Regions from separate parts of the Paenibacillus sp. Y859 genome, predicted to be linked through region 3. Evidence: riboswitches for the same ligand, from Rfam matches in the RefSeq annotation. Region 3 holds a riboswitch; each other region holds the start of a gene.
The links. A riboswitch is a leader RNA that binds a small molecule or an ion and turns the genes downstream of it on or off. The one in region 3 is predicted to bind cobalamin.
Positions count from the first base shown of each region.

Region 1: another riboswitch for cobalamin. It lies ahead of AC1TO8_RS12825 (anaerobic ribonucleoside triphosphate reductase); the one in region 3 lies ahead of AC1TO8_RS09680 (ABC transporter substrate-binding protein).
Region 2: another riboswitch for cobalamin. It lies ahead of AC1TO8_RS04205 (S-layer homology domain-containing protein); the one in region 3 lies ahead of AC1TO8_RS09680 (ABC transporter substrate-binding protein).

Region 1 is NZ_JBXCIZ010000005.1:51,804-62,086, reverse strand. It holds gene AC1TO8_RS12880 (glycoside hydrolase family 25 protein) at 1-600, opposite strand, end outside; gene AC1TO8_RS12875 (YitT family protein) at 772-1,356, shown strand; gene spoVAE (stage V sporulation protein AE) at 1,452-1,802, opposite strand; gene spoVAD (stage V sporulation protein AD) at 1,799-2,818, opposite strand; gene spoVAC (stage V sporulation protein AC) at 2,820-3,299, opposite strand; gene AC1TO8_RS12855 (DUF421 domain-containing protein) at 3,337-4,197, opposite strand; gene AC1TO8_RS12850 (DUF1657 domain-containing protein) at 4,364-4,570, shown strand; gene AC1TO8_RS12845 (hypothetical protein) at 4,663-5,487, opposite strand; gene AC1TO8_RS12840 (PIG-L family deacetylase) at 5,628-6,128, opposite strand; gene AC1TO8_RS12835 (glycosyltransferase) at 6,125-7,222, opposite strand; gene AC1TO8_RS12830 (MTH1187 family thiamine-binding protein) at 7,535-7,837, opposite strand; cobalamin riboswitch at 8,058-8,321, shown strand; gene AC1TO8_RS12825 (anaerobic ribonucleoside triphosphate reductase) at 8,359-10,283, shown strand, end outside.
Region 2 is NZ_JBXCIZ010000001.1:831,887-842,169, reverse strand. It holds gene AC1TO8_RS04215 (DUF4127 family protein) at 329-2,035, shown strand; gene AC1TO8_RS04210 (uracil/xanthine transporter) at 2,275-3,573, shown strand; cobalamin riboswitch at 3,611-3,810, shown strand; gene AC1TO8_RS04205 (S-layer homology domain-containing protein) at 3,971-8,623, shown strand; gene AC1TO8_RS04200 (DUF4430 domain-containing protein) at 8,696-9,604, shown strand; gene AC1TO8_RS04195 (energy-coupling factor transporter transmembrane component T) at 9,604-10,283, shown strand, end outside.
Region 3 is NZ_JBXCIZ010000003.1:144,054-154,336, forward strand. It holds gene AC1TO8_RS09635 (ABC transporter permease) at 1-683, shown strand, start outside; gene AC1TO8_RS09640 (ABC transporter ATP-binding protein) at 687-1,664, shown strand; gene AC1TO8_RS09645 (YqkE family protein) at 1,715-1,975, shown strand; gene AC1TO8_RS09650 (hypothetical protein) at 1,996-2,187, opposite strand; gene lplA (lipoate--protein ligase) at 2,197-3,198, opposite strand; gene cobD (threonine-phosphate decarboxylase CobD) at 3,368-4,459, shown strand; gene AC1TO8_RS09665 (adenosylcobinamide amidohydrolase) at 4,473-5,204, shown strand; gene cbiB (adenosylcobinamide-phosphate synthase CbiB) at 5,204-6,175, shown strand; gene AC1TO8_RS09675 (histidine phosphatase family protein) at 6,166-6,762, shown strand; cobalamin riboswitch at 6,896-7,109, shown strand; gene AC1TO8_RS09680 (ABC transporter substrate-binding protein) at 7,366-8,373, shown strand; gene AC1TO8_RS09685 (FecCD family ABC transporter permease) at 8,370-9,416, shown strand; gene AC1TO8_RS09690 (ABC transporter ATP-binding protein) at 9,413-10,189, shown strand; gene cobT (nicotinate-nucleotide--dimethylbenzimidazole phosphoribosyltransferase) at 10,231-10,283, shown strand, end outside.

The DNA.
Region 1 (10,283 bases), on a different contig from region 3:
CCCACGATATTCATTCATATCCACATCGCCTGATATTCCATTAACCTTTCCCGAACTAGAATACTGCAGGAATTCCCACTCCTTCCAACCACCTCGATTTATTGGGCTGCCGTCGCTATTATAATAGGCATACCACAATTTAATATCTCCGAATGACGCGTCTAATGACGTATCTATAAAGTTCGGAAATGTATATATCATCGGATACTTGCCTGTTCGCTGTTTGAAATATTCAACCCATGCCCGCACCGTCCTTACGACATTCGCTTTACTGCCCGCTTCCTTCGTTTCAATATCAAGTACCAAAGGTAGTTTCATATGTGTTATTACGGGAGATACCACTGAAAGAAAATGATCAACCTCAGCTTTCACACTTGTTGGACTGGCTGCTCTTGAAAAGTGATACGCCCCTACCAACAAGCCTGCTGCCGTGGCCTTTTGTACGTTCGTTAGAAATTGCTTATCCTTCACTGTAGTGCCCTCGCTAGCTTTAATAAACGTAAAGACTTTACCCTCTGCTCGAACTTGTTCCCAGTTAATTATTCCCTGCCAATGCGAAATATCAATTCCCTGTGCATGGTCTAAGCTTCGCTTCTGCATATCATCACCTCTTCATACATTAGATGTTGATTCGCTAGTGATTGCCTGTACTTATTCACATATGATGAATTGTAAATCAGTGCCGTGATAACCAACTATTTTCTAATACAAATCATGTATTAGAAAAAACTAACATATAAATTAGACATGCCTTCTAGGGAGATGTCCACTATGTTATTTTTTCGAAAATTTGGAATCATTGTATTTGGTAGTTTGTTAATTGCGATCGGTACAGACTTCTATCTCATCCCCTTCAAAGTATTAGATGGCGGATTTATTGGGATTGCGCTAATTATGAATTATATGTTTGGTTTCAAAACTGGTCTGGTTATTATCGTTTGTAGCATTCCCATCTTCATTATAGCTTGGGTCAAAAACCGCATTTTTTTTTATAATAGCTTATCTGGTATGCTTATTTCTTCGATACTCATAGAGTTGCTGGTACCATTTCAATACCATTTTCTTTATTATATTGAATTAGGCCCTCTCACAAGTTCTATGTTCGGAGGATTCCTTCTCGGAACCGGACTCGGTCTCATGCTTCGGTACGAGGCAAGCACCGGGGGAACTGATCTCATAGCCAAACTATTGACCAAATATACTCCATTGAATATTGGCGTCATCATTTTTCTAATTGATGGACTAGTTATTGGAATGGGGGGACTACTTATTTCATGGGAAACCTTTTTCTACTCGGTCATTTCAATTTTTTCAGGCGGAATTGCCACTAGTATTTGTACATTGAAGGGCTCATGAACTAGGACATACATATTTATCAAAACGCTGTGATAAGAAGACTCTATACGACCCGGATAGCACAGCGTTAATAGAAATGTATAGGCTAAGAGATATCATCCTTTCGGTTTGACAAATAAAGCGGCTAAGAAGGAGAATATAATCGCGGCTGATATCCCGGCACTAGTCACTTTAAATATCCCGGTTATAATACCGATTACTCCATCCTCCTTCAATTCCGTTAGCGCTCCATGCACCAGTGCATTACCAAAACTCGTAATCGGGACCGAAGCTCCTGCTCCAGCAAAACTAATTAGCGGCTCGTACCATCCCAATCCATCTAAGACCGCGCCCATCACCACAAGTAAGGTCATCGTATGTGCAGGATCCAGCTTAAACACATCGAAACATATTTGTCCAAACACACATATAGCGCCTCCAACCAGAAATGCCCATAGAAATATCATGATATACTCCCCCCGGCTTCGATGGATACTGCGTGAGCGATACAAGGAATACTCTCCCCTTGTTGAAAGCTAAGCGGGGAAAGTAACGCCCCCGTTGCAACAACGAGAATCCGCTTAAGCTCCCCTTTGCGCATACGATTAAGTAAATGTCCGTAGGTAACAACTGCCGAACAACCGCAGCCGCTTGCTCCGGATTGAACCATTTGTGTGTCATAATCATAAATCATCATCCCGCAGTCTTTATACTCCGTTTGGTGAATTGGGATATTATGCTTCTCCAACAATTTGCAGGCGATTTCATAGCCTACCTTGGATAGATCGCCTGTTACGATTAGATCGTAATGACCTGGCTCAATATTCAAATCACGGAAATGTGCCTCCATCGTATCTACTGCAGCAGGAGCCATAGCCGCTCCCATATTAAACGGATCTGTGATCCCCATATCGATAACCCTACCAATGGTTGCAGAAGTAACGACTGGTCCATCTCCGACGGCCGATACGATCACGGCGCCCGCTCCCGTTACCGTGTATTGAGCCGTTGGTGGTTTCTGCGATCCATATTCCGTCGGGTAGCGGAACTGCTTCTCAACGCTTGCATTATGACTACAAGTTCCAGCAAGAGCGTATTGACCGTTTCCAGAATTCACGATCATCGAAGCGATAGCCAGACTCTCCATGGATGTGGAACAAGCACCGAACACACCCAAGTAAGGAATCGATAATGTTCGTGCCGCAAAGCTGCTACTTATAATCTGATTCATCAAATCACCACCAACATAAAACTGTACTTGTTCCTTCGTTAATCCGGCATTCTCAATAGCCAATTTAGCCGCTTCTTCAATCAACACTTTCTCAGCCTTTTCCCAACTCTCTTCCTCCAACATAGAATCACCATGTACAATGTCGAAATCCTTAGACAGCGGTCCTCTTCCTTCAAATGGTCCCACAACCGTCGCTTTTCCAAGAATAACTGGCTTATTCTCAAACACCCAGCTTTGATGTCCCTTTAACATATTATGATCCTCCCCCACCTTGAAATAGCCATGTCAAAATTCCAACAACGAAAGCAGCGACCGTACCGAATACGATAACTGGACCCGCAAGTTTAAACATCTGACCACCCACACCTAAGACAATTCCCTCACTTCGGTGCTCAATCGCTGCAGAAGCCATCGAGTTCGCAAATCCTGTAACAGGTACCGCAGAACCAGCCCCTGCCCATTGCGCGATTTTGTCGTATACACCAAAACTGGTCAATATAACAGATATGAGAATCATGACCGCAACTGTAGGATCTGCCGCTGTTTTCTCCGTAAAACCTGCCCAATGAACAAACATTTCCTGAACCGCTTGCCCGATCAGACAAATGGTTCCACCTGCAATAAACGCACGTATGCAATTTTTAATAACGGGTCTTCGCGGTTGAACTTTCAGAGCTAATTCCTGGTATTCCTGTTGCGTAGGGGTTAAATTTTTCTTTTTATTGTTTGCCATGGGCATAACCTCCATTATTCAAATGATCATGATGCCGTTAACGAGTGAGTACTGGCCTAACGTTGTCGATGACCTTTTCTAGTTCAACTGAGCATTGCTCATACATTTGCTTTACCTGCTTATTGTTAGTCGATAGGCCGAACATTTCTAGATCAGCTTCACATTTCTTCAATGTCGCATATAAGGTTGCCTTGTTCTGCGGTTTGGGTACAATAATCTGATCATCGAACAAATCCACGAATAACTGTCCATAAGAATCAACCTGAGCAAGAAATATATTCTCGACTGCCACACCTATTTTCTCCAACTCTACATCTAACCATTCGCGGTTTAATCCGATGGTAGCAAGTGGCTCATCCATAATATTCCCGTCCATGACAACAGTTTGCGGCTCTTGTTCTGGCGCTACTGTAATGCCCAGTGAACTCGGTGTAATGGGCTGATTTTCTTTCACTGATAGAACATTGACCTCTCCACTCGGCTCCATCACAGCAAATTCGGCATCTGCCACCCTGAACACATTCTTGCTTCTCAGTTGTTCCATTAATTCATCCAAAGTAAGTCGTTCCTTCTTCAAATTATCCTCGAGAATTTTACCGTCCTTTATGAGGATTGTTCCTTTACTATCTATAATATCCCTAGCCTTTTTACTCTTTATCGTTAAAAATTCGATCCCCAAAGAACAAGCGACCCACACTAACATCGATATGAGGCCCAAATGCCAGGTTCCATCAACTTCAATCGGTATTGTTGCTGCAAGGCTTCCGATCGTAATTCCCGTTATGTATTCAAACAGAGACAGCTGAGACACTTGTCTCTTCCCAAGAAGCTTCGTCATAAGAAAAAGAACGACAAGCGTTAAGATCGTACGTATAGTAACTAACATCCAATCCTGCATATGGACTTACCTCCCAAAGGTTGATACAAGTAAGATGTCCCCAAATGTCCTCTTTTAACCGAATACAACTTATTTTCTGATGTGAAGTATAGCCTTAACTCAAGACGGATATATTATGTTCGTTGCTTTATAACAAAATACGTGTAATTAAAAGAGGTGAACTTAGATGACCGTTGGTGCTCAAGTAAAAACATGCCTTGCCTCTTTAAAAGGGGCTCAAGCCAGTCTTGAACAATTTGCAATAGAAACGCAAAATCAAGAAGCAAAAACAACGTTTACTAACGCGGCTGAACAAACGCAACAAATCGTTCAACAGGTAGAAACGCGTGTGCAGCAATTAGAGAATGAAGAGCCTCAATATAAAGGATTCTAAAATAAAACCCGAAATTTTCGAATCAAAAGAGACCACTGGTAATGGCATAAAAATGCCTATTTCCAGTGGTCTCTTTTTGTAATATATGTCGCCTACTCTACCGTAATAGATCCCACATCGGAGGTCAGAGATATTAATGGTCCACCGCCATTCAGATCACTTTTTCCTTTGGGTACTCCAATTACTCGACCGACCTCGCTGCTCACTTGTAAACTACTTTGAAGTTCCTCTGCGAGTGTTGCCTTGATACTCCCAACATCCGTCTTTGCTGTGAGACTACTCTTGCTGTCCATTTGATTAATCCCAAATTGAAGACTACCAACATTTGACGTTATCTTAGATTTCCCTTGAATATGAGCACCTTCGATATGAATCGTGCCAACATCATTACGAACATCATAGGTCCCCTGCAAATGATCGAGTTTAATTTGACCCACATTTGTTTCGATCTTGAAGTGATTCACTGAATCCGGAAGTTCCACCTTATAATCGATGCTGAAATCTGAGAACCCATATTCCTTCTTTATCCATTTCCACATATCCATCTTCACGTTCCCCTTAGGGTGTGTGCTAATCTCCATTTGCTCTCCACGTGTAACTACGGAGATTTCAGCCTGATCAAGGATTTCCTGGTATTTAGATTCGCGTGATGACTTGTTAGGAAATGAGAACGTTGCGGTCACCGTCATCTGATCACCCGTGGTCGCTGTTACCTCGATGCTTCCAACCTCATTTTCCAGCAACAGATCTGAGGCAGAACCTATCTCTTGTGTGAGAGATATCTCCTTCTGAATACCATCTTTCTTTAATTCCTCAGTCCAATCCGAGATCGAATCCTCAAATTTATTGGTGCATCCAGCCAGTATTATTATCGAAACGACTGCCACCATCATGATTGACCTATGTTTTCCGCGCATATAAAGTAACTCCTCCAATTCAGTGTTCTGATTTATTTATCATACAATATTAGGGAAATATTAGCACTAGTCCGCGGACTAGTGAAATACTGGACTTGAGGCGGGGAGATATTCTGTGTGAATTCTAGCGAATTCTTTCCTTAGCGTACTTTCTTAATTTCTTCAAACTGAATATATTTCTTCAACCATTTGATATCCTGACTCTTAAAGTATTTGAGTATTTTTCTTTTCTTCTTTAATATCTCGTCATCTAATTTTATATTTGAAGTATGAAATACATATATATTTTTGTCTATTAATTCATGAAGTAGTTTCGATAAGACTTGATGCTGCGTGTGACCATATTCTCCCTCTAGGTTATGAGTTACAACTTTGTCGAATGGTTGCCTTGCTAACATCTCTTCCAAATCTGACTTTAAACGAGACTGGTCAAAATCACCGCCCCATTTATCCTCATATTGCCATATTTCATACTCTGCACCTACCTCTTTCATTACTTTTTTGAATTCCTTGCACCTTACCTTGTTATCACCGTTTGTCACACAAATGACCTTCCATCCCTTTTCTTGTATCAGCTGAGCTCCGCCAAAAATAGTTTCATCATCCGGATGTGCAACAATCATTAACTTATTGTAAGTCATAGCCCTTCCTCCTTCCTTATTCTTTTCTTATATATTTTGCATATATGATTGGATACAACAGAAATTTCAAATATTTGTTCGGCCTGTTGTCTCAGTACGTTGCTACCAAGTAAGTTCTTGTTTCCCAAAAGCAATGCATCTTTTACAGCGTTTGTAATATTATCTTGGTTCAAGGGAAGAAGCATTTTATGATCACAAAAGTAATACTGCAAGGCCTTATCAAAATTATCTAATGTTACCAATCCGAAGGTTCCAGCTGCACCAATCGCTATTACTGGTCTCTCACAAAATATGGCTTCCAAAGCAACTCTTCCAGTTCCCACAACATAATTACTTATTGAATACAAATCAGGCATATCCAATCGATTCCCTATATACTGGATACGATTTGATTTGATTGTTTCGTTAATACGCGTTTTTATTTTTTCGGTCTTCATACCGTCACCGGCAATAAGAAGATGCATATCTGGAAACTTTTTAAACAATTTATTATCACATGCCTTTAACAACAATTTGCATATCTCATATTTCTCATCTTCCAGTCTACTAGCGTACAGTAAAACTCTAGATTTTTTAGGGATATTTAATTCTTCCTTAAGATCTGATTTCTTTACAGTAAATTCATTCATATCAATCCCATTAGGGACATGGATCGAATATATGCCTTTCTTCTCCAACCACTTCTTAACAGGTTTACTGACACTAATAAAAGTAGGTTTAATTGAGCATTTATTGATTGCCTCGAGCAATATCGAGTTTTCGTAGTAAGTTCCGTGAATCGTATAAATCAACGGAATATTTAACTTCCGAGATAACTGTACTGCATATTTGGCACTTTTCTCTAAATGGGCGTGGATCAAGTTTATTTCATTGATTCGTATCCATTCAACAAATTCTTCCTTATTTTTTGTATAATTATAGACTTCACATGACAGCATTCTAAATTTACTTTCCAAAGGCCCTGAGTTCCCTGCTACAAAAACTGTCACTCCTTGTTTTAATAATTCTCTTGTAAGAGAAAGAACATGCGTCTCTGTTCCACCTATGTCAAAGGTATCCAAAATCATAAGCACTCTTACATCTTTATCATTCAACTTCTTCACCCCATTCATTTTGAAAATCTTCTTTTATATTCTTGTATTATTAAATGGTAAAAAACAAGATTCGAAACGGCTTTTAACTAATCTCTTAAAAGATACGTTTTCACATATGAAAATCGCCAGTCCGTGTCTTTAGTTAAAGGGTTATTAGCATGGGTTAGATGCGTCTTTCTTGTCATGGTACAGAAAGGTTATACTTTCTACTCTAGCAAAAAAACGCGAATTCTCAGTTATGAGAATCCGCGTCACATGGATTATAACTCTAATCTACCAAAAAGCAATGGTCACTCTTTGGCAGATTTGAGATTACTTTAATTTTTCTTGAACCGACTGTATTTTCTGTGCACTAGAGGAAGTCTTATCCCGACGATCATCCAGTTTAACAGACGTAGAGACTCTCTCTGCCCCCGATAGAAATGGTGATTCATGCAAAGCGGCAATAGCACTCCATACGAATTCAAGAGGCCCTTCAATAATCGTACTCATCGATGTTAATTGATACGTTATTCCCTGCTGATCTTTCAGAACTCGCTGCATATCTGCAACGTAAGCACTTAGACTTGTTGTTTGCGTCCCTATCGGGATAACTGTTACTTCTGCAATCGCCATGTTTATTTCCTCCTCTTACACTTCTTAATCTATTGTAGCTATTTCGTATTTTTTTCGCAAAATCTGGCTTTTTGAACTCACAAGATAACATAAATATTTATTCCTCCCCCAAACGCAAGTCATAGAAGGCTTGGCAGGGTTTTCATGATTTTTTTCATAGAATATTTCATTAATACATGTTTACAAACACCATATATTGAGTTAGATTTATATAGCGACACTAAATATAGTGAAAACAGGTGATTCGGCTACTACATCAAATCCGGATCTTAAAAGGGAAGTATGGTGCAATTCCATCACGGTCCCGCCACTGTAACCCAAGATTCGAGCTGCATATCGCAGTCGAATAGGCACAGCCATTGCCACTGTGAGCATAAGTTTATGGGAAGGCGCTAGTTGCTGAATAAACGAACTTCATCTACATATGAAGCACGAATTCGTTTGCTTGGGAAGTCAGGAGACCTGCCTGTTCGACATACACAATACATCCTACGGTGAAATAGGAAAGGTGGAATATAATCATGGTACTTATGGAACCTAGAAGTAGCTTCTCCTTGGAAGAGAAAATGCTACATGAGGTATCAGGTCTTGGACACGATATTACAGAGAGTCTCAACGTGGAAATGCTACGTGAGAATGCCAATCTAAATGGCGAAAGCTTTTCAGGAAAAATAGGAAAATTCGGCAGTGAATATGCTAAATGGTACGCAAGATATTACATAATCCCCAAACAACTCATGGCTGCCGTGGATCACAATGATTTATATGTACATGATCTTGATCAATATGCGGTGGGTAGCACGAATTGCATCTTCATTCCATTCGACAAACTCCTAGCACGGGGCTTCAGCACTGGCAGTGGTAGTGTTCGCACACCACAATCCATTTCAACTGCGATGGCATTAGTTGCGATAATATTTCAATGTCAGCAAAATTCTCAATACGGCGGCGTTTCCGGGAGCAAACTGGATCATGATTTAGCTCCATATGTCGCCAAGTCATTTGCGAAGCATTTTCAAAAAGGGGTACACTACTTTAATGAGACTTCTGTGGTCGAAGAGTGTAACATCCATCTAGGTAACTTATCGTTACCTAACTCTCATCCACGTTCTTATTCTTTTGCTATGCAAGAAACTAGGACAGAATGCCTTCAAGCTGCTGAGAGCTTAATCCATAACCTAAATACGATGTCCAGCCGTGCTGGAGGTCAGATCCCCTTCACTAGCATCAATTATGGGACATGCACCTCACTTGAAGGCCAAATGATCATTGATAGCTTGCTTAGTGCAACTATGAATGGACTTGGAAGTGGCGAAACACCTGTCTTCCCCATTCAAATCTTCAAATGTAAGCGTGGTATCAATCAATCACCAGGGGATGCTAACTATGATCTTTTCTTGAAGGCCGTAGAATGCTCATCCAAACGGTTATATCCTAATTTCGCCAACATAGATGCTCCCTTCAACTTACAGTATTATGATCCAACAGATCCCAATACTGAATTCGCTACGATGGGTTGTCGTACTCGTGTTCTTGCCGATCGACATGGTCGCAATCGTCTATCCGGTAAAGGGAACTTATCCTTCAATACGATTAATCTTGTTAAATTAGGTATCAAACACGGTGTAGTTAATGGTAATATCACGCCTAATGAGGAGGGGTTCCAACAAGATCTCAACCACTTCCTGGATATCGCACTACATGGACTATTACACCGTTACAAAATCCAAGCCCGTCAGCCTGCCAAAGCTTCAGACTTTATGATGCGCGAAGGAGTCTGGGAAGGTGGAGAACTACTAGGTCCTGACGACAAGGTAGAACAAATCTTGAAACATGGTAGCTTATCTATAGGCTTCATCGGTCTAGGTGAATGTATGAAGGCCATGTACGGTAAACATCATGCTGAAAGTGATGTAGTCTATGCCAAAGCTTTGGAACTTATCTCCTCCATGCGTCGTTACTGTGATCGGAAGAGTGACGAGTATGATCTTAACATTACATTGATGGCTACACCAGCTGAAGGTCTATCGGGTAAGTTCACGAAAAAGGATCGAGAAATATTCGGTTCCATTCCCGGTGTAACAGACCGCGAATATTATACTAATTCTTTTCATATACCGGTATATTATAATCTGCCAGCTGCGCGTAAAATTTCGCTTGAGGCTCCTTTTCATGAATTGTGCAATGCAGGAGCTATCTCTTATATTGAATTAGATGGAAATGTGCGTAGTAATCAAACTGCCTTTCTCAAAATAGTTCAGTTTGCATTATCACAAAATATTGGCTATTTCAGCATTAACCATCCTATTGATCGTTGTGGTTCTTGCCATTACGAAGGTATTATCGGGGATACGTGCCCACAGTGTGGAACACTCGAATCCGACGTACCCATGTACCGTCTACGGCGAGTGACCGGTTACCTAACAGGTGATTATCAGACGCGCTT
Region 2 (10,283 bases), on a different contig from region 3:
AAATCGCTCCCCTTCTACATGGTCCATATATCTATAGGGAAATTCTAAGTGCATTTCCACAAACAATACAGGAACATGTGTTCCGTTAATTGTACCATATTTTAGTAAGACTTGGTTATGAACTTGAATTGAAGAACCAACGGACGCAGGTAATTTAATCTATTAAACGTACAGAGAAGAAGAATAGCGAGTCGATTATTATAAAAAAAAATACTTGTCGGTTGTTTTTTCGAACTATGAATTACCTATATAAGTGAAGGCACAAACATGAAGGAAAAGAAATGGAATGAACTTATGTGCCTATCACTACTGAAATGGAGTTGTTTATATGAAAAGAGTTCTGTATGTACCGCTTGACGACCGTCCGGTAAACTTGGATGATGTCATCGTTCTGGGGAAAACGGCTGGAATTGAGGTCATTACGCCACGTATTAAGGATATTAAGAATCGTCTTGACTCACAAAAAACAAAATCGGGATCGACGCTCCTAAGCACATCTTCACCCACCTTTGGAGCCAAGTCGAACATTCGCCAATTCATTCTCGATAATGCATCATCTGTTGATGGATTCATTATTTCAACGGATATGCTCGCCTACGGTGGATTAATCGGAAGTAGACGTCTTCGCACAAGTGGTGGAGAGAATTATCCGAACTATGATGTTACCACGACAAATTTGTTAGACGTTATTCGCGAAATCAAGCAGTGCTATCCCGATAAGCCTCTCTATATTCTAGATACCGTCATGCGAATGGCTACATCAGCGTATGTTGAGGGTCAGGATTATGACGCTTATACGGAGTCCCGTAGCTTTAATCAACAGCCACGAAAAGACTTTTCTGATTTCAATGACATTCTAAACGGTTATAATATAAAAACGGACAGCACGCCTTTTGGAGATGTGGTCAACTTCGACAAGGAGCAATATTATAACGCACGAATTCACAAATTTAAGTCGAACTATTATATCCTAGATCAACTTGCTCGGTTAGGTTATATTGACTTTCTTGCGATTGGTGTCGATGATTCCTCTACCGAGGGAGTACAGGCAAATGAAATCTCCTTTATTGAAGGACGAATCAATGATTGGTTCGGAGGCGGTACTCAAGAACAAAGTTCTGAGCGTGCTATTATTCTTCCTGACGCAGATGGCTTGGGTTATTCGCTCATGGCCCGCATGGCGAACCAGCTGTATCGTTGCGGAGCAAAGCCGCGATACATGGTACATTACTATGGACCTAATGGTTCAACGATAATTAACCCATACGAGTATATGAGTGTGCATCAGAACATTCAGCATCATGTTGAAATGATTGGAGGTCAATTTGTTACGTGTGGCTCTTATGATCTGGAAATTATCGCAATTACGGACGCTAACGAAGTATCCAGTGCAGTAAGCCGTATTCAATCTAATGGTAACAATCGTATCCCGACCATCGCAATTGATTTTGTTGCCAACGGTGCAGCTAATGAAACGGTAACAGAGGCCTTACTGGACAATCCATTCACTGGCGGCCTTTTGGGGTACAGCGCGTGGAATACTGCGGGGAACAAAATAGGAATTGCACTCGGAATGGGGCAGACACGGTACGCATATTTGGTAACGGAAACGCATCCCGCAGCCCTTAAGAAGGCAGTGAATGCACATGGGGCGCTTTTGTTCAAACGTTTCTTGAAAGACTATTACTATAAAGCAGTGGCCATTGCCGAAATCCGAACCTTTTCGAGAGAACATACGCTGTATACGAATGTTCTTTATCCGGATCAAAATATGGGTCTTTTCAACTCGACGAGTGACTACAACCATATGATTATTCTCCTGAGAGATCGAATGCAGACTTACACAAGTACTCTTGCAGGGAAAAGTGCCTTCCGGATCGGCTCTTCGACGAAATCTTGCAATGTACGCCAAATTAGCGGGTCAACGTGGTTATTCTCAGAATATGTTAGCGCATCACTTGCGTATGCAAATCCTGATTATATTTGGAAGCGTGTATTTGAAATTACCTTAAGCCCTAAGGTTACATTGAAATGATACGGTATCTATAATAAATGATTAACTTGATGATGAGCACTAATAACAATGATTTCATTATAATACCAAGTCAGAACCAAAGGCTGAAACCTCAAAAATGGTTGGTCAGTCTTTGTTTTTTTGGCAAAATCTATTAAGACCAACTAAATCGTACAGATTGCGATTTTGCAAGTTTAAGAGTATGTGGTTATAATTAAATGTTCAAAGGATTTTGCAGTTACATAAAGGATAGGGTGAGTATGAAGGAACTTTCTTCTCGAGTAACGATATTTGCATCGATACAATGGGTGTTTTTTATTTTTGCTAACATTGTCGTTGTACCAATTTCAATCGGTTTAGCTTTTGAATTACCTCCACATGAAGTGGCTACCATTTTGCGGAGTTCGCTCATTGTGACAGGTGTCGCGTGTATTTTACAGGGCTTAATTGGTCATCGCTTTCCCTTGATGGAAGGTCATTCGGGTGTTATGTGGGCTTTAATTCTTAACTTATGCTTATCTGCTCCTACACTTGGACTTAGTTTGGGCGAAATTGGAGGGGGAATTGCTACAGGAATGCTGCTTGCCGGGGCTCTAATTATGATATTGGCTGCCTGTAAGGCGATTCCTTTTATTCGTAAAGTATTCAGTCCGATGGTAATGAACGTATTTTTGTTACTGTTAACATTTCAGCTCGCTTTTATCTTTTTCAAGGGTATGTTGACAGTGAATGAAGATGGGACATTGGATTTGCCGATCACATTGTTCTCATTAGGAATCGCTATCTTTGTAGGTCTCTTAAAAATTAAAGGAAGTAAGAACATCGGCAATTTTTCGTTATTAATCGGAATAGTTGTAGGATGGAGCCTTTATGCTATGTTCTTTCCAACTACAAACACCCTAAATGGGGATGCTGTTGGTGTTTTTTCTATATTTCCACTGGGCAGTCCAAATTTGCAATTCGGGATTATTACGATTACTTTTATAGGTTGTTTTATTAATATGAGCAATACGATCGCATCTCTTCAAGCAGCGTCCAAACTATTAAATGAAGAGGTTTCAACGAGCCAATATCGAAATTCCCTTTTCTTAACAGGTGCATATTGTATGGTGGCATCGTTATTCGGACTTGTATCTTACGCACCGTTTGCTTCTTCTATCGGTTTTTTGGAAAGTACGCAAATCTTTCATCGCAAGCCCTTTTTTATTGGCGGAGCACTTATTATCATTCTAGGAATCATTCCACCCCTTGGGTTAATGTTGGCAACACTCCCGATCTCAGTAGGGAACGCAGTGCTATTCATTGCCTATCTTCAGTTGTTGGGAACTTCTTTTAAAAGTTTGAAGGGATACACATTTGATTCGATCACGATTCATCGGGTTGCAGCACCAGTTCTCATAGGGGTAAGTCTGATGTCAGTGGATGTTAAGTTGTTTGCTAATCTACCTACTGTTGTACAACCCATCATTAGTAATGGATTCATCATGGGAGTCCTTATCTCATTAATCATGGAGACTACTATTAAATGGGGAGATCGTGACAAGAAAATATTAACATGACAAAAGAACATATATTAGATATGATGATGACCAAGATAATAAAATATGAGAAACAGGTGCCAATGATTTAGTTCGATAGACTGAACGATCAATTGGTTAAAAGGGAAGTGGGTGACAATCCCACGCGGTCCCGCCGCTGTAATAGAGGAGTCCTTGCAAGAAACCACTGGGAAACTGGGAAGGTTGTAGGGATGATGATACTTGAGCCAGAATACCTGCCTGTTTTGATATGCCTTAACTCTACGAAGGATAGGGAGGTGTTTATTAGTGCTGCTATTTAGCTGTATATTCTATTAAACCTAAACCTCCTAACGATTCAAGTTGAGAGGTTTTTTTGTTGTGTTGGTGTCATCATGTTTCTTACTACGAGCAAGAGAATGAAAGGAAGTTTGTACAAATGAGAAATAATAGATTCATAGCTTGGTTACTTGTTGTAAGTTTATTTTTGTCCATGTTATCAACCGGTTCAATGGTGTCATATGCGGATGTAATAGAATCTTCACCTCAAGTACATACGAATATGGAAGAGGAAGATACTGAAAGTCCAATTATTGTAGTAGAAGGACTAGCAAATAATGAGGAAGTAACAGAAAGGGAATTGAGTTTTAAAGTAACGGTTACAGACAATGTATATCACGATATAACGCCAGAGGTTAGGGTAAATGGAATCACTATAACAGCATCAAATGAGGAGTACAAAGCTTCTCTAAATTCTGGGAACAACATGATTACAATAACTGCAATGGACGGTGCAGGAAATAAAGCAGAGGAAACTCTAGTCGTCCATTACAAAGTTGTCGTTAACAAAGTAAGATCCACATCCACCGATGCTGTAAAGAAGCAGTTAGATAAAAATCTTGCTTATCTTGTTCAAACTGTAGATAATCCGACATTAGGAACGACTAGCGGAGAGTGGTCGATTTTATCACTAGCAAGAGCCAATTATCTGGTGTCTAGTGACTATTATGAAAACTACTATAACAATGTAGTTAAAGTAGTACAGGAAAAAAAGGGAATCCTTCATAATATTAAATATACAGAGCATTCAAGGCTAATATTAGGATTAACCTCTATCGGTAAAGGGGTTACTGATGTAGGTGGCTATAATCAACTTGAAAAGCTTGCGGATTATGCGACTCTGATTAAACAAGGTATTAATGGTCCAATCTTTGCTCTGATTGCACTTGATAGTAAGAACTACGAAGTTCCACAAGTGCAAGGAGTGGCTGTTCAAACAACGAGAGAGATGCTCATTGAGTATATTTTAGATAAAGAGATAAAGAAGGGCACCGATGAAGCAGCAGGATGGGCATTAGGTAGTGGGACTCCAGATCCCGATATAACGGCAATGGTTCTACAAGGGCTTACGCCATATTATTCAATAAATAATGATGTTAAAACTGCAGCAGATCGAGCGGTTGCATGGTTGTCTAAAGGCCAAAATAATGATGGTAGCTATTCAACTTGGGGTGCTGCAAACACTGAAAGTACTGCACAAGTTATTGTAGCTTTAACCGGATTGGGTATCGATCCACATACAGACGCCAGATTTATTAAGAATGGGCAGTCAGCTATGGATGCCTTACTTACCTTTGCTTTACCTGAAGGTGGCTTTAAGCATATTGCATCAGGGAAAGTTGATGGAATGGCTACGGATCAAGGTACGTATGCTCTTGTTGCTTATGACCGATTTGTAGATGGTAAAAACCGCCTCTATGATATGACTGATGAGGTACCTGAAGTACCAGAACTACCTGAAGTACCTGAAGTACCAGAACTACCAGAGACACCGAAAGAAATAGAAGTCATATTGCCATCTGGAGATCAACCAGCAGTTGTCATTCCACAAGATGAGCTAGATTACATCATTCCTATCAATCCAGCGGATAGCAACAAAGAAATAACAGTAGAAATCCCTGCGGATAAGAAATCGACGGTTAGTGTTCATTTGCCTGTGAACAGCAGTTTACCTGAATTAAAGGCTACGAAGGGTAATGTATCCTTAGTTATTCCGAAGGGTGCGCAAGTGATAAGTGGTGATGCATCTTCACTTGAATTGATTACGTCTCAAGATAGAACTGACACGGCATTAATCAATAAAGTTAATGCAATTGTTCCTAAGGGAGAGAAGCTGGACGGGATTGTCCAGGCATTCTCCATGGGCGGCAATACAAGGATAGAGTTTAGCCAATTTGTTACGTTAACCTTTACGGACATGAGTGGAAAGAATGCTGCTTATATCCAAGGTGGGTCCATTCATGCGATTCCCAAATTTGCTAGTGATTCAGAAGGGCTAAATAGTAGCAATAATGAGTATGCCTACGACAATGGAAATGACTTAATCGTCAAAACAAACCACTTTACTGATTTCATAGCATATACTTCTAGCGTGATAGAAACGCCTGGCGGTGATGGTGACGGTGATGGTGGGGATACCGGAGGCGGAACTGGAACCATTCCTGTTCCTCAACCTAAACACTATGTGACTCTTTCAGTCGATAAGCTGACTATCAACAAAGGCTATGTGGTTACATCTACAAGCGTCGAACTGCAAGCTGGTGATACAGCATGGACAGTATTACAAAGAGTGCTTGATAACAGAAGTATCAGCCACTATTATAATTGGACTGAAAAATACGGAAGCGTATATGTAGAATCTATAGCTGGCGATGGAGAATTTGACCACGGTAGCGGTAGTGGCTGGATGTATAATGTCAACGGTTGGTACCCCAACTATGGAGCAAGTAAATATACTCTGAGTGATGGCGATACGCTACAATGGCGTTACACTACTGATCTAGGTGCTGACTTAGGAGAAGACCTCAGTAAATATGTGGAGACTCCAGTTGGTTCAATTTCGCTTGGTCAAGGAATCGTCATTCATGCTGATGATAAAACACCTGTTATTAATGTTCCAAAGGATATTCAAAAGGATTACACCTTGAATATTGCGAAGGAACTGAAAAACACAATTAATATCACGATTAACATTCCTGATGTTACATCAAAAGTATTCCTTACTCTTAAAGATGTCATAAGCAATATACCCATGATCACAGTTACAAAAGGGGATATTTCACTAGTTATTGAGAAAGGTACCCAATTAATAAGCGGAAATACGAATATAGAGTTGATTACAAAGATAGCTCCGAATGATACTAAGATTCAGGAGTTAATCAAATCTAACCTAAATAACAATGAGAAGCTGGATAAAATTAATCAAGCCTTCATTATAGGGAATACAGGTAGTTCGGTTGTATTTGATAAGCCACTCACTTTAACCTTTAAGGGTGCAAAAGGGCAGCTTCCAGGGTTTGTTGAATCCAATAAATTCACACCTATCAAGATTTATGAAACAGAACAACTAGGCATTCAGGCAACAAAAGACATTGGTAAGAAAACCTATGCTTTTGTTAGCGGTAACGATTTAATTGTAAAAACAAACCATTTCACGACTTTCGTTTCCTACACTGTAAGCAAAACTGATGTAGCAAACAAAGTAGATTCAGTAAATAATGTTGATTTGAAAAAATGGTATACAGATGCCGATGCCATCTCGTCTTGGGCGTATAAGGCTATTGGTGAAGCTACGAAAAATGGATTTATCCAAGGTAACAATGGTAAATTCAATCCGAAAACTAACATTACAAGAGCAGAGTTCACCAAAATATTGGTTACTGTTCTAGGGCTTAATATTCAAACGGACAAGGTCATTAGCTTTAAGGATGTTGCTGCAGATGATTGGTTCTATCCTTATGTTAATGCTGCGTATAAGGCAGGAATCATTACGGGATTTAATGATGAATTTAGTCCAAATGATACAATAACTCGCGAGCAAATGGCATCAACGGTCATAAGAGCACTGGATATTCAACCTATCAAGCTTACGACTGTCATGAAAGATAGCGATAAGGTATCCGCTTGGGCTAGAACAGATGTAGAGACCATTGTTGCGCTTGAATTAATGTTGGGTAGTGATGGTCAATTTAAACCCAAAGATTCAGTCACAAGAGAGATGGCAGCAGTTGTCGCTATTCGGGCCTACGATTATAAGAATGGAAATAAAGTAACCGTTGAAGATGAAGTGAAAGTTGAAAATGTAAGTAAAGTAGTGAACAAAGAGGTCAAGAAAACAATTCAAGATACAGCAGTTTTTTTGCAAAAGGCAATTACTGACCCAGTTATAGCTAGTGTTGGCGGGGATTGGACGGTCTTGGGGTTAGCGCGTTCGGAAGTATACATTCCAGATGCCTATTATGCTAAATACTATGCCAATGTAGAGAAGATACTGAAAGAAAAGTCAGGGAAGCTGCATAGTGTTAAATATACGGAATACGATAGAGTTATTTTGGCTTTAACTTCAATGGGCAAAGGAATTGACAATGTAGCGGGATATAACTTACGGGAGCCTCTCGCGGATTTCGATACTCTAATCAAACAAGGTATCAATGGACCAATCTTTGCTCTGATCGCATTGGATAGTCATCATTATGAAATACCGATTGTGAATAGTGTAAAGACACAGACAACGAGAGAAATGCTAATAGAGTTTATTTTGAAAAGAGAGATTGGTGGAGGTGGCTGGGCATTAGGCGAGCGGCCTGATGTCTCGGATGCCGATATTACTGCGATGGCCATTCAAGGTCTTACGCCGTATTATTCAACACATCCGAATGTGAAAGCTGCTGTGGATCGAGGCATTGTATGGTTATCGAACTCCCAGAAGGCTGATGGCGGATATACAAGTTGGGAATCCTCTAACTCTGAGAGTGTTGCTCAGGTTATAGTAGCTCTGACCAGCCTTGGTATAGATCCACATAATGACGCGAGATTTATTAAAAATGGCAAGTCAGCTATTGATGCTTTACTGAGCTTTGCTACCGTAGATGGAGGGTTCTATCACATTAAGCAAGGTGGGACAGATAATGGTGGTGCCAAACCAGGAGAAGTTGATCTGATGGCAACCGATCAGGCTATGTATGCACTTGTAGCCTACGATCGATTTATACAAGGACACACACGTCTTTATGACATGACAGACGTGAAATAACAAATCATTTGGAGAACTAAGCAAGGGTAGAATTTATGCCCTTGCTTAATTATTTAAGGTGGGATATAGCAAATGCAAATGAACAACAAAAAATGGTTAACAGCTTTATTGATCATCAGCTTACTGGCTATCGCATTCTTTTGGAGTGGGAATAATCAGAAGAGTCCGACGAAGCTTGTTGAAGTTAACTCTGAGACTGAGGTTGGAGGTATAAGCGAGGTAGCTTCTCCTCAAAATATGGAGTCCCAGCTAGACGAAGAGGCTAATAGTCCAGCGGATACAACAACAACAACAATAGAATCGGATGAAAATGCATCGAAGCTAGAAACGGAAGATTCACAGGACTTACCAAAGTCAGAAGATATACCAACAGAGGTAGAAAAACCAGTGGTTAAAGTAGAAGAGTCAGAAAAAAGTGTAACAAAGCAACCGGAAAAGATTACTGTACCAAAAGTAGATGATCAGGAAACTAAAAAAGACAAGTATCTAACCGATCCTACACCAAAGGGGAAACCTAAACCTGTGGAGTGGCAGGATGCAACGATAAACAAAAGCGAAGAATTAAGCATCACATTGTCCGTATCAGCTACATCAATTTTGAATAATATGGATAAATTTAATATGGATAAGCTTGAAGTGCTACCAGCGGACGGGATTATTTATAAAGCTCGAACGGTAACCTTCTATGAGGGAGAGTCCGTGTTTGATGTATTACTAAGAGAGATGAAAAACAATAAAATTCATATGGAATTTTCAATGACACCGATCTACAACAGTAATTATATTGAAGGTATTAACAATCTATATGAATTCGACTGCGGAGAATTGAGTGGTTGGATGTACAAGGTCAATGGATGGTTTCCTAACTACGGTAGTAGCCGTTATGTACTTAAAGACGGGGATGTCGTTGACTGGGTCTACACATGTGATTTAGGTCGAGATATAGGCGGAGATATGGTAGTGACAGGGGACGGGCAGTAATGAGAGATTCTTTTGCTACCTTTCATCCGATTATTAGTTTCGGTTATTTCGTCACGGTGTTGGTGTTTAGTATGGTGTTTATGCATCCGATTTTTCAAGTCATTGCCCTCATTAGCGCTGTTGTCTATTCCATTATGCTAAAAGGAAAACGTGCCATGACATTTAATTTACTATATATGATACCGCTACTATTGATTATGGCAGCTATGAACCCTGTTTTTAATCATGCGGGTGTTACGATTCTATTCTATCTAAACAATGGGAACCCTATTACGCTTGAATCGATTCTTTTTGGGGTAGCAGCGGCGTGTATGTTTGTGACAGTTATTATATGGTTCTCTTGTTATAACGTCGTCATGACTTCGGATAAGTTTATTTATATTTTTGGGAAAATACTACCTGCGTTATCATTGATTTTTTCGATGGTTCTTCGATTTGTACCTAGATATATAACACAAATAAAGGTGATATCCAATGCTCAGAAATGTATAGGCAGAGATGTGTCTCAGGGTAACTTACTAGAGAGGGCTCGGAATGGGATTACGATTCTCTCGATTATGACGACTTGGGCACTGGAAAATGCCATTGAAACGGCTGATTCGATGAAATCAAGAGGTTATGGACTGCCAAACCGCACGAGCTTTTCTATCTTCCGGTTTGATAGCCGGGATACAGTGGT
Region 3 (10,283 bases):
TGATTGGAGATTTAATGGTCCCATTGATTACGTTACTTGTGTACCGTTCAGGTGCTTCTTTTCCTGGATGGACACTGCATGAGGTTATTCTTATCCAAGGAATATTCACTCTGGCGAAAGGTATCGCCTTTCCATTCTTCTTCGGAATGGTGTCGACGACTCTTCATCATGTGAGGGAGGGGTCGTATGATGTATTTCTGCTTAAACCACGACCGGTTCTATTCCTTACGATGACCAGTTCTTTTGATATTGATGATTTCGGTAGGTTGATTAGTGGAGGTGTATTGACGGCATGGGCGTTATCTGGCTTACCGTTTCCTGATGGGTTGGAGTGGATTCAGTTCGGCGTATTGTTTCTATGTGGACAGCTTGTCCTGTTTGCAGTCTCCTTAATTCTATCAGGGCTGTTGTTTAAATGGGTAGGGAGTAGTAGGGTGTACGATATCTTTGATTCGGTCTCGATGTTCGGATTATATCCGGGAACCATCTTCTCCAAAGCCTTTCAGAATATACTGACGTACGTCATACCAATCACGATGATTGGATTCCTGCCAGCTGCAGCACTCCTGGGAAGACCTGCGGAGGGAACTTGGATCGCTGCATGGATGTGTATATTATTTCTTGGGGCTGGTCTAGCATTCTGGCATCATATGTTGAAGAACTATACAAGTGCGGGGGGCTAGAGCTTGATTATACAAGTACGGCAATTAAAGAAGAATTATACAACCTATGAACGCGGGGCTTCATTCAAGGAGACCCTAGCGAGTCTATTCAAACGTAAACCCATAGAGGTACAAGCAGTTAAAGGTCTATCGTTTGAGATGGAAGCTGGAGAAATTGTGGGATTTCTTGGTCCGAATGGAGCTGGGAAATCAACGACGTTAAAGATGCTTACAGGTGTTCTGCATCCGACATCCGGGGACGTTAAGATTCTCGGGTACACCCCTTGGAAGCAGAGGAAGAAATATGTTCGGAATATTGGTGCTGTATTCGGGCAAAAGTCGCAATTACTATGGGACATTCCCCCAATCGATGCATTTTACATGAATAAAGCTATCTATGCGCTGGATGATGAACCCTTTCAGGAAACACTGAATCAGCTAGTGGAGCTGCTGGATGTTAGTGAAGTGATGCGCAAACCTACACGTCAATTGTCACTGGGGGAGAGAATGAAATGCGAGTTCATTATGGCGATGCTTCACCGCCCGAAGGTTGTATTTCTAGATGAACCGACGATAGGCTTAGATGTGATCGCTAAAGAGAAAATTCGTAGTTTTATTCAGGAAATGAACGCAATGGGGGTTACTTTTATTCTGACTACCCATGATCTCGAAGATGTAGAGAAGCTTGCGAAGCGGGTTATTGTGATCAACCATGGGGAAATCGTATTTGATGATTCAATGGGAGTTCTACGGAACTTTCTTGGAGCTAAGAAGACAGTAACCTTAACGACAGAAGTACAGGCAGATTGGAGTGGAATTGAAGGTGTGAAAATTCTGAAGCAAGTATCTGAAGTCGAGGCTGAGCTTGAACTAGATACAGAACAACTAGAGCTTAAGGAGTTCATTCGAATTGTCAATGATCGCTATACGATTCATGATATGTCTATTAATGCCTTACCCATCGAAAGAGTGATTAAGGAACTATATCAAGTGAAAGCATAGAATGAGTAATCAAAAACTGCTATAATGTAGTTGGAAATGGAGATGATTCTATGGCTAAGAAAAAACAATCTACACCAGCTCCCAAGCCAACTTCTGACTATACACCAACTACGTTGAAGGACTTACTAAGTGGTGAAATACTTGAGCAATTAAAGTCTCAAGCGGATGCGATGAAAGCGGAGGAAAAGAAGAAGAAGGAAGAACAAGAGCTGCAGAAGATAGAAGCACGCAAGCAAGAGCAAAAGAAATTGGATAACAATTTTGAACACTTGTTCGAGAATAGTAAACAAGATTGGCGCAAATATAAATAAGATATAGGAAACCACCGAGATTAGTTAGCGAGTCTATCTAGATCCGGTGGTTTCTTTGCATGTTGTTTATTTCTAGCATGTGAGATATCTATATTTAAGATAATGGCAATAGTAGTGAAGGTGGCGACATTGCCTTTTGAAGGACAATCCGCCATCGCACAAAAATATTTACTCAACACTAGTGAAGTCATATGGTTTCTTCTCGTGTACATGTAATACTGTTACTCCTCCAGAAATACAAGCCCAACAAAATCGTTCATTTCAAGATTACCGAAGTAATGCTTTATATCAAGATCAGATAAAGCTTCACGCACTTCCGCTTCATCGTATCTTTTACCCCGTAATATATCCTCAATATCAGTCACATCACCAACGCCGAAGAAATCGCCATAAATCTTAATGTTCCGAATTCTACCTTCGTTAATGTCCATGCGCAGATCAATGATACCGACAGGGAACTTCTTCGAATGTTTCACGTTCGATTCAGGTGATATACCGTAGTTCCAATCCCAGTTCTGATAATGTTCCTTGGAAATTCGATTGATCTGCTCCCAATCTTCTTCTTTTAGGTGGTATTGGGGTACATCCTGCGCATCCATTCCGAATATCGAACGAAGTAGCTCAGCACGGAATTCTTCGATCGTCATAGTGGTTTCCATAAGATCACTGATGTTGGCTACGCGACTACGTACGGATTTGGTACTCTTGGATTTGAATTTCTCTGGATTTACGTTGAGAGAAGCTTGAACGTTATCCAAGTTCAGGTTAAACATCAACGTACCGTGACTGAACATCCGACCACGAGTTGAGAATTGGGCGTTACCAGATATTTTCTGTTCTCCAACCTGTATGTCGTTGCGCCCTGTGAGCTCAGCGTTTATCCCCATTTTTTGAAGAGCATCAATAACAGGTTGGGTGAATTTCAAGAAATTATGGAATGATTGGCCATCATCTTTCGTAATAAAGCTGAAATTAAGGTTACCAAGATCATGATATACTGCACCACCGCCGGAAAGACGACGGACGATTTGAACATTGTTCTCCTTGCAATACTCCTGATTAATCTCTTCAATCGTGTTCTGATGTTTACCAATAATAATAGATGGTTGATTAATATAGAAAAGCAAATAGCTCTCGTCCATTGAAAGATGTCTTAAAGCGTACTCTTCTATGGCTAAGTTAATAGCAGGATCATGAATTCCTTGGTTATCGATGAATAGCATAGTTTACTCTACTCCTTCATTATTTAAAGGTATGTAATGATTGTTGAATCTTGTATAATTGTAAACTAAATATGAGATAGAAACAAAGGACGATGGATTGACGCAATAGAAGAGCCTAGGCAACAATGGAACTATACCTAGGCAATTTAAAGACAGAGGGGTAATTAGGATGCTAGAACGTTACGGTCATGGAGGAGATTTAGAAAGTGCCGCACAGGCTTATGGACAAGCTGAGGGAGTATTCCTCGATTTTAGCGCTAATATTAATCCGTTGGGTCCACCTCAGCAAGTGCTGAAGCAATTGGAGGGAGCATTATCGTCAATTATTCGTTATCCTGACCCAGGTCATAGGAGATTTAAAACTATTCTTGGACGCAAGCTAAGTGTTGGTGAAAATAATATTTGTGTTGGAAATGGTGCAGCTGAATGTATGTCGCTTATTTTACTAGGACTTCATCCACAGAAGGTCGGTATTATCGAACCATGTTTCTCTGAATATAGGAAATTGTCAGAACAATTCAATACGGAAGTAATCTCGGTACTTGGTAGACAAGATAATGATTGGAAGGCAACATGTGAAGACATAGGACAGTTGATACAGCAAGTGGATTTGCTATTCATTGGTCAGCCTAACAACCCGAATGGCGTGCAATATACGCTTGAGGAGCTGAGGATATTAGCCGAAACTGCTGAGCAATTCAACACCTATCTGGTCGTAGATGAAGCCTTCATAGATTTCATTCCGCAACGACAGCAAGCATCTTTGTTATCGGAACTTACAAAGTATCCTCGTATGTTACTGGTACGGTCCATGACGAAGTTCTATGCGATTCCAGGTTTGCGATTGGGATATACATTGGCACATCCGGATGTCATCCAAGCTATGAAGAGTAAGCAGGTGACGTGGAGTGTAAATGGACTAGCTCTGTTAGCGGGTGAAGCAGCGTTGGAAAGTGGTGAGGAATTCGAGCGTAGTACGTTAGAATTAATATCCAATGAGCGAATAGTCCTTACCCAAGGGCTTACCAGGCTGGGGTGTAATGTCAGTCCAAGCGAAGCGAACTTTCTATTGGTGGAGCTTCCGGAACCATGGCATGCGATAGATATGCAACGTGAACTTGGTCTGCGAGGAATATTAATTCGAAGCTGTGCGATGTATCCTGGGCTGGGGGATGAATATATTCGAATCGCCGTCAAAGGCGCGGAAGCTAATCGGTTATTTCTGGTCGAGATACAGAATGTGATGGAGAGTATAGTATAAGAATAGGAGAATAATGATGACAACAACAACACCTTTTATCAATGATGAAAATAACGTGTATTCCTCTATCGTTTGGCCAGGTCTAACACTTACCCGACAAGAACGTCATTTGTTACTCCAATGCCCAAGCCCTGTGGATAGCCTTAGTAGTGCAATATATGGGGGAGGTACAGGGAAAATCGATCGAATAGCTAATATTTATGTAGATCGGTTCTATAACTGTGCTGATCCAGAACGTGATATAGAGCAATTATTCAAGGATTGGGGCTACCCACAGCAAGCTACAGCAGGATTGTTGACAGCTGTTCGATTGGAACATGCTGCAATTCTGGAAGAGGACGGTAAAGACGGATCCTTGTTCTGCTGTACAACAGCGGGAGTATCGAACGGTGCACGTGCTGGATCTGAGCGAACTACGTTCCCAGCCTATCAACCCGGAACGATCAATATTATGCTCATGATTGACGCGAAGCTGACGCAAGCAGCGATGGTAAATGCTATTATGACAGCTGTAGAGGCAAAGACTGCTGCTCTATCGGATCTGGGTATTCGGGATGCAGAGAATGGATTGATTGCTACGGGAACTACGACGGATTCTATTGTTCTTGGTGTCAGTCAATCTCCTATCCATACTATTGAACATCGATACTGTGGAACAGCTACTGAACTAGGAGCTGCAATTGGACGAGTAGTTTATGCTACAGTGCAAGAGGGTTTAAGAGTTGCGGGAGTGAAGCGAGTATGATGGAATTGGCCATATTCATTCTATGGGCTGCCTACCTATTGGATCTGATCATTGGAGATCCGCGCTGGCTACCTCACCCTGTGATCGGCATGGGGAATTGTATCAAACGGATAGAGAGGAATATTCGTAGTCATGTGTCAGATCCGATCAAGTTAAAAAAATATGGAATTCTACTTCCAACTATTGTTGTAGGAGGTGCACTGCTTATAACGTGGGCATTGTTGAGAGGTCTATATATGATTCATCCATGGCTTGCCGTTGGTGTTGAGATCGTATTAATTGCTACGACGATTGCTACGAAAGGGCTTAAGGATGCGGGGATGGAGGTGCATGATCATCTTAATTGTGGTGACTTACCTGCTGCTCGTAGATCACTTGGAATGATTGTTGGACGTGATACAGATCATTTGGATGAGCCTGAAATTGTCCGTGGAACGGTAGAGACCGTTGCGGAGAATATTGTTGATGCTATTGTGTCGCCGTTGTTCTATGCACTTATTGGAGGAGCACCACTGGCGATGGCTTATCGAGCTGTAAATACCTTAGATTCGATGGTTGGTTACAAGAATGATAAATATATTAACATAGGATGGGCCTCTGCCCGATTGGATGATGTCGCTAATTTCATTCCAGCTCGTATAACAGGTGCATTACTGGTCGTTAGTAGTTGGGTTATGCGTCTAGATTATAAAAGGTCTTATCATACCGTAAGACATGATGCTCGTCTCCATCCGAGTCCGAACAGTGGATTCCCTGAATCAGCCGTAGCTGGAGCTCTTGGTGTTCGGCTAGGAGGTGAGAATACGTATAATGGTGTCGTGTCTTTTCGTGCCTATATGGGGGAATTCTCACGTCCAATGGTGAAGAGGGATATTCAGTCAACTATACGTTTGATGCTAGTCGCATCGTTGTTATTCCTCATGTTATGTGCACTTGCTATATGGGGTTTAGGTGGAACATTATGGAATTAGAATTGGTATGTATTCGACATGGCAGAACGCAGTGGAATAAGGATCGACGTTATTTGGGACATACGGATATAGGAATACTCGAAGAGTCACAGACAGAGCTTTTATTAGTGAAAGAAGCCCTTGAAGGAAGGATATTCCGAAAGGTATTCTGCAGTGATCTGAAGAGATGTAGGGAAACGTTAGATTTGATCTATCCTACATCACCTGATCAGGTAGTCTTTGATCATCGTTTGCGAGAGATGGATTTTGGAGATTGGGAGGGGCAGACCTACGATCAGTTGAAGCATTCTAGGTTGTATCGAGAATGGCTGGACAATCCTCAAACAGTGACTCCTCCAAGGGGGGAATCTTGGGGACACTTTCAGCAGAGGCTGGTGAACTTCATGGATAGTCTAGCGTGTGTTTTGGAGGGAGATGATAACTCCGTTGATTCTATGTTGCTGGTTACACATGGAGGGGTCATAAGACAACTCGCGACGATGACGATTCCTGACTTGATGTTCTGGGATATCTCGGTTGATCCGGGAAGCTTGTTAACACTGCAGCTTACGATACGTGAGGGGCAATGGGTAGGACGCTTAAAGTAGCCCTATGATTAGAGGAAGTCCAAAGGGCTTACTTTTTGAACTCGAACTATAAGGAATTATTAACATTTGGTTTGTAAGGTATCTCTTTTTGATCTATAATTTTGAATAGAGAAGCAAGATCTGTATTTAAATGAATATTATAAACTTATGAGGTCTAGGAACTTAGAAGCTGAAGTAATAGCTTTTAACTCTAGTTAAAAGGGAAGTCGGTGTAAATCCGACACGGTCCCGCCACTGTGAATCAGGGATATTCTCCATATACCACTGTACTGCTATAAGCAGAATGGGAAGGTGAGATTATTAGTTAACCTGTGAGTCAGGAGACCTGCCTTGTGAGAATAAGTACGGCGATCCTTCGAGGAAAGGATTACGTTTGGCTTGTGTAAGTGCCTGTGATGTATTATTGCGGGCTTATAACACTTGGCATACATATATCGTATTAGTAATATGTGATGTTTGTACAGACGTAATCCCTGATTCTTTCTAGCAATAGAGGATCAGGATTTTTTGCTATGTTTATGTCCTTTATCGGAGAGAATTCATTGAAATTACAAGGCTAGCATCTCATGTATGTACAATAGATAATAGGGGAGATAATGAACAATGAAGCAGATTTGGAAGAATTGGACTACGGGTGCCTTAGCAATGATGCTAGCACTATCACTTGCGGCTTGTGGTAATAATAACGAACCAGCGCAAGGATCCGAACCTACGCCAGCACCAACGGAGCAAGCCACACCACCAGCAGAACAAGTTAATGAGCTGACAACGGAGTATCCACTGACCGTAACGGATGCGACAGGTGAGACATTTACATTTACAGAAGCTCCGAAGCAGATTATATCCCTCTCACCAGCGGAGACAGAAGCATTGTTCGCGCTAGGATTAGATGATCAAGTTGTTGGTGTATCGGATTATGATGATTATCCAGCGGCCGTAACAACTAAGCCTAAAATGGGTGGTCTGTACAATCCAAATGAAGAAGCGATTATAGCAGCGCAACCAGATCTTGTACTTACGGGTATTTCTATGAGTGCGGAAGCTACTGAGAAGCTACGTGCTCTAGGAATTGCGATTTTCAAGACCAATCCGAAATCAATAGATGATGTTATCACAAATATTGAATTGTATGGTCAGATTACAGATCATCAAGCCGAAGCGAAGGCTGTTACAGATGAAATGAAGCAAGAGCGAGATGAAGTGACGGAAGTTGTTAAATCACTAACCCCTGATCAGAAGAAGAAAGTGTATATCGAGTTCTCTATAGGTTGGACGGTAGGTAGTGGCGAGTTTATGGACGAGTTAATCGCCCTAGCTGGCGGAGTTAACGTCGCTGCTGATACAACGGGTTGGAGTGAAATTAGTGAGGAAAAGATTATTAATGATAACCCAGACGTCATTCTGTATTCGAAGAATGTGATTGAAGAGAACACACAGAAAACGTTAGACGAGATTATTAAAGCTCGCAGTGGCTGGGATCAAATTACGGCAGTTAAAAATGATGATATTCATGCATTAGATGATAACTTGATTAGTCGTCCAGGACCAAGAGTAACTGAAGGTCTCAAGCAAATTTCCAAAATGATATATCCTGAACTAGTGCAGCCATGAGTAAAAAGTTGGCTGGGTACGGAGGACTTGGGATAATATTGCTTATCGTGAGCTTCCTGCTCTGCCTAGGAATAGGGGCTGTGGAGCTTCCGATCAAGGATATCATAGGAATTCTATTACACCGATTTCCTTGGGTAGGTGATGCAATCACTCCAACATGGAGTTCTGCACATGAACAGATACTGCTGAAAGTGAGATTGCCTAGAATTATACTAGGGATGCTTGTCGGTGCAGCTCTTGCAGTTGCCGGTTCTGGATTTCAAGGGGTGCTGCGAAATCCTCTTGCTGACCCATACACACTTGGGGTATCTTCTGGGGCTTCAGTCGGTGCAGCTGTTATTATCTTTTTCGGATTGCAGTATTCGCTTGTAGGTGTATGGACTCTCCCTTTGGTTGCTTTCCTAACCGGAATATTAACCTTATGGGGAGTTCTATCTTTAGCGCGTGATGGAGGTAAAATTCCGACGAATAGTCTGATTTTGTCAGGTGTTGTTATGCAATCATTTCTAGGTGCAATCGTATCCTTCTTAACTGTGATGTCGAAGCAGACGATTAATGAAATCATGTTCTGGACGATGGGAGGACTCAGCTTCCGTGGCTGGTCATATACACTTATGTTGATGCCATACGTATTAGTTGGACTTGCTGTGATATGGGGTAGTGCACGGTCTCTAAATTTAATGGCACTTGGTGAGCGTCAAGCAGCACATATGGGTCTGAATGTAGAGAGGCTTAAGCTAAGAACATTGATCGTATCCACTTTGCTTACGGCTGCGGCTGTATCGGTATCAGGTGTAATTGGATTTGTAGGACTTGTTATACCGCACATTATTAGATTAATTACGGGACCTGATTATCGACTCATCATTCCATTATCTGCGCTTGGAGGTGGGATATTCACGATGTGGTGTGATACCGTTGCCCGTTCTATTCTCGCGCCTACGGAGATTCCGCTTGGAGTCGTTACAGCATTCATTGGTGCTCCGTTCTTTGCGTATCTGTTGTATCGTAATAAGAAGCATAGGAACGGAGGTATGATATGATTGAGGTGACAAAGGTATCCAAGCGTTATGCTGAAATCTCTGCACTTCGAGATGTGGATTGGTCGATACAAGAAGGTGAGTGGTGGGGAATCATTGGTCCTAATGGAAGTGGTAAATCAACACTCCTCCAATTAATATCTGGAGTGGACCAGATTAGCAGTGGGAAGCTTACGATTCAGGGACGTCATGTCTCAAGCTATAGCCGACGTGAGCTATCCCAGATGCTAGCTGTCCTTCAGCAAGATGGTCTGCCCGCCATTCATTATCCGGTTCGAGATATTATAGAGATGGGTAGATATCCATTTCAGGACTGGCTCGGACGAGATGTGAGTAATAATGCTACAGCTATTATTGATGATATCATGACAAGATTACAGCTTAGTGATCTGGGTGATCGGCCACTGGATGAACTCAGTGGTGGACAGAGACAACGCGTTGCGTTGGGTAAAGTGATGGCACAGGAGCCTCATATTCTATTGCTAGATGAACCGACAACGTATTTGGATATTTACTATCAGCTTCAGTTCATGGAGATGGTAGCTACTTGGCGTAAAGAAACAGGGATTACCGTTATTTCAGTACTCCATGATTTAAATTTAGCTGCTCAATTCTGTGATAAACTGTTAGTGTTACAAGAAGGACAAGTCGTTGGGATGGGGACGCCAGCTGAAATACTAACGGAAGATAATATCCGACAAGTCTATGGCGTCGATCCAGCAGTTGTTCAGCATCCAGTTAGCGCTGTCCCGCAGATCCTACTGTCTCGTTATTGAATCAATCATAGTAACAACTGATATCAGAGGAGAGATGAAGAATGAATAAGAGAATGATGGAACTTATGAATCGTATTGGAGAGATCCCTGAGCT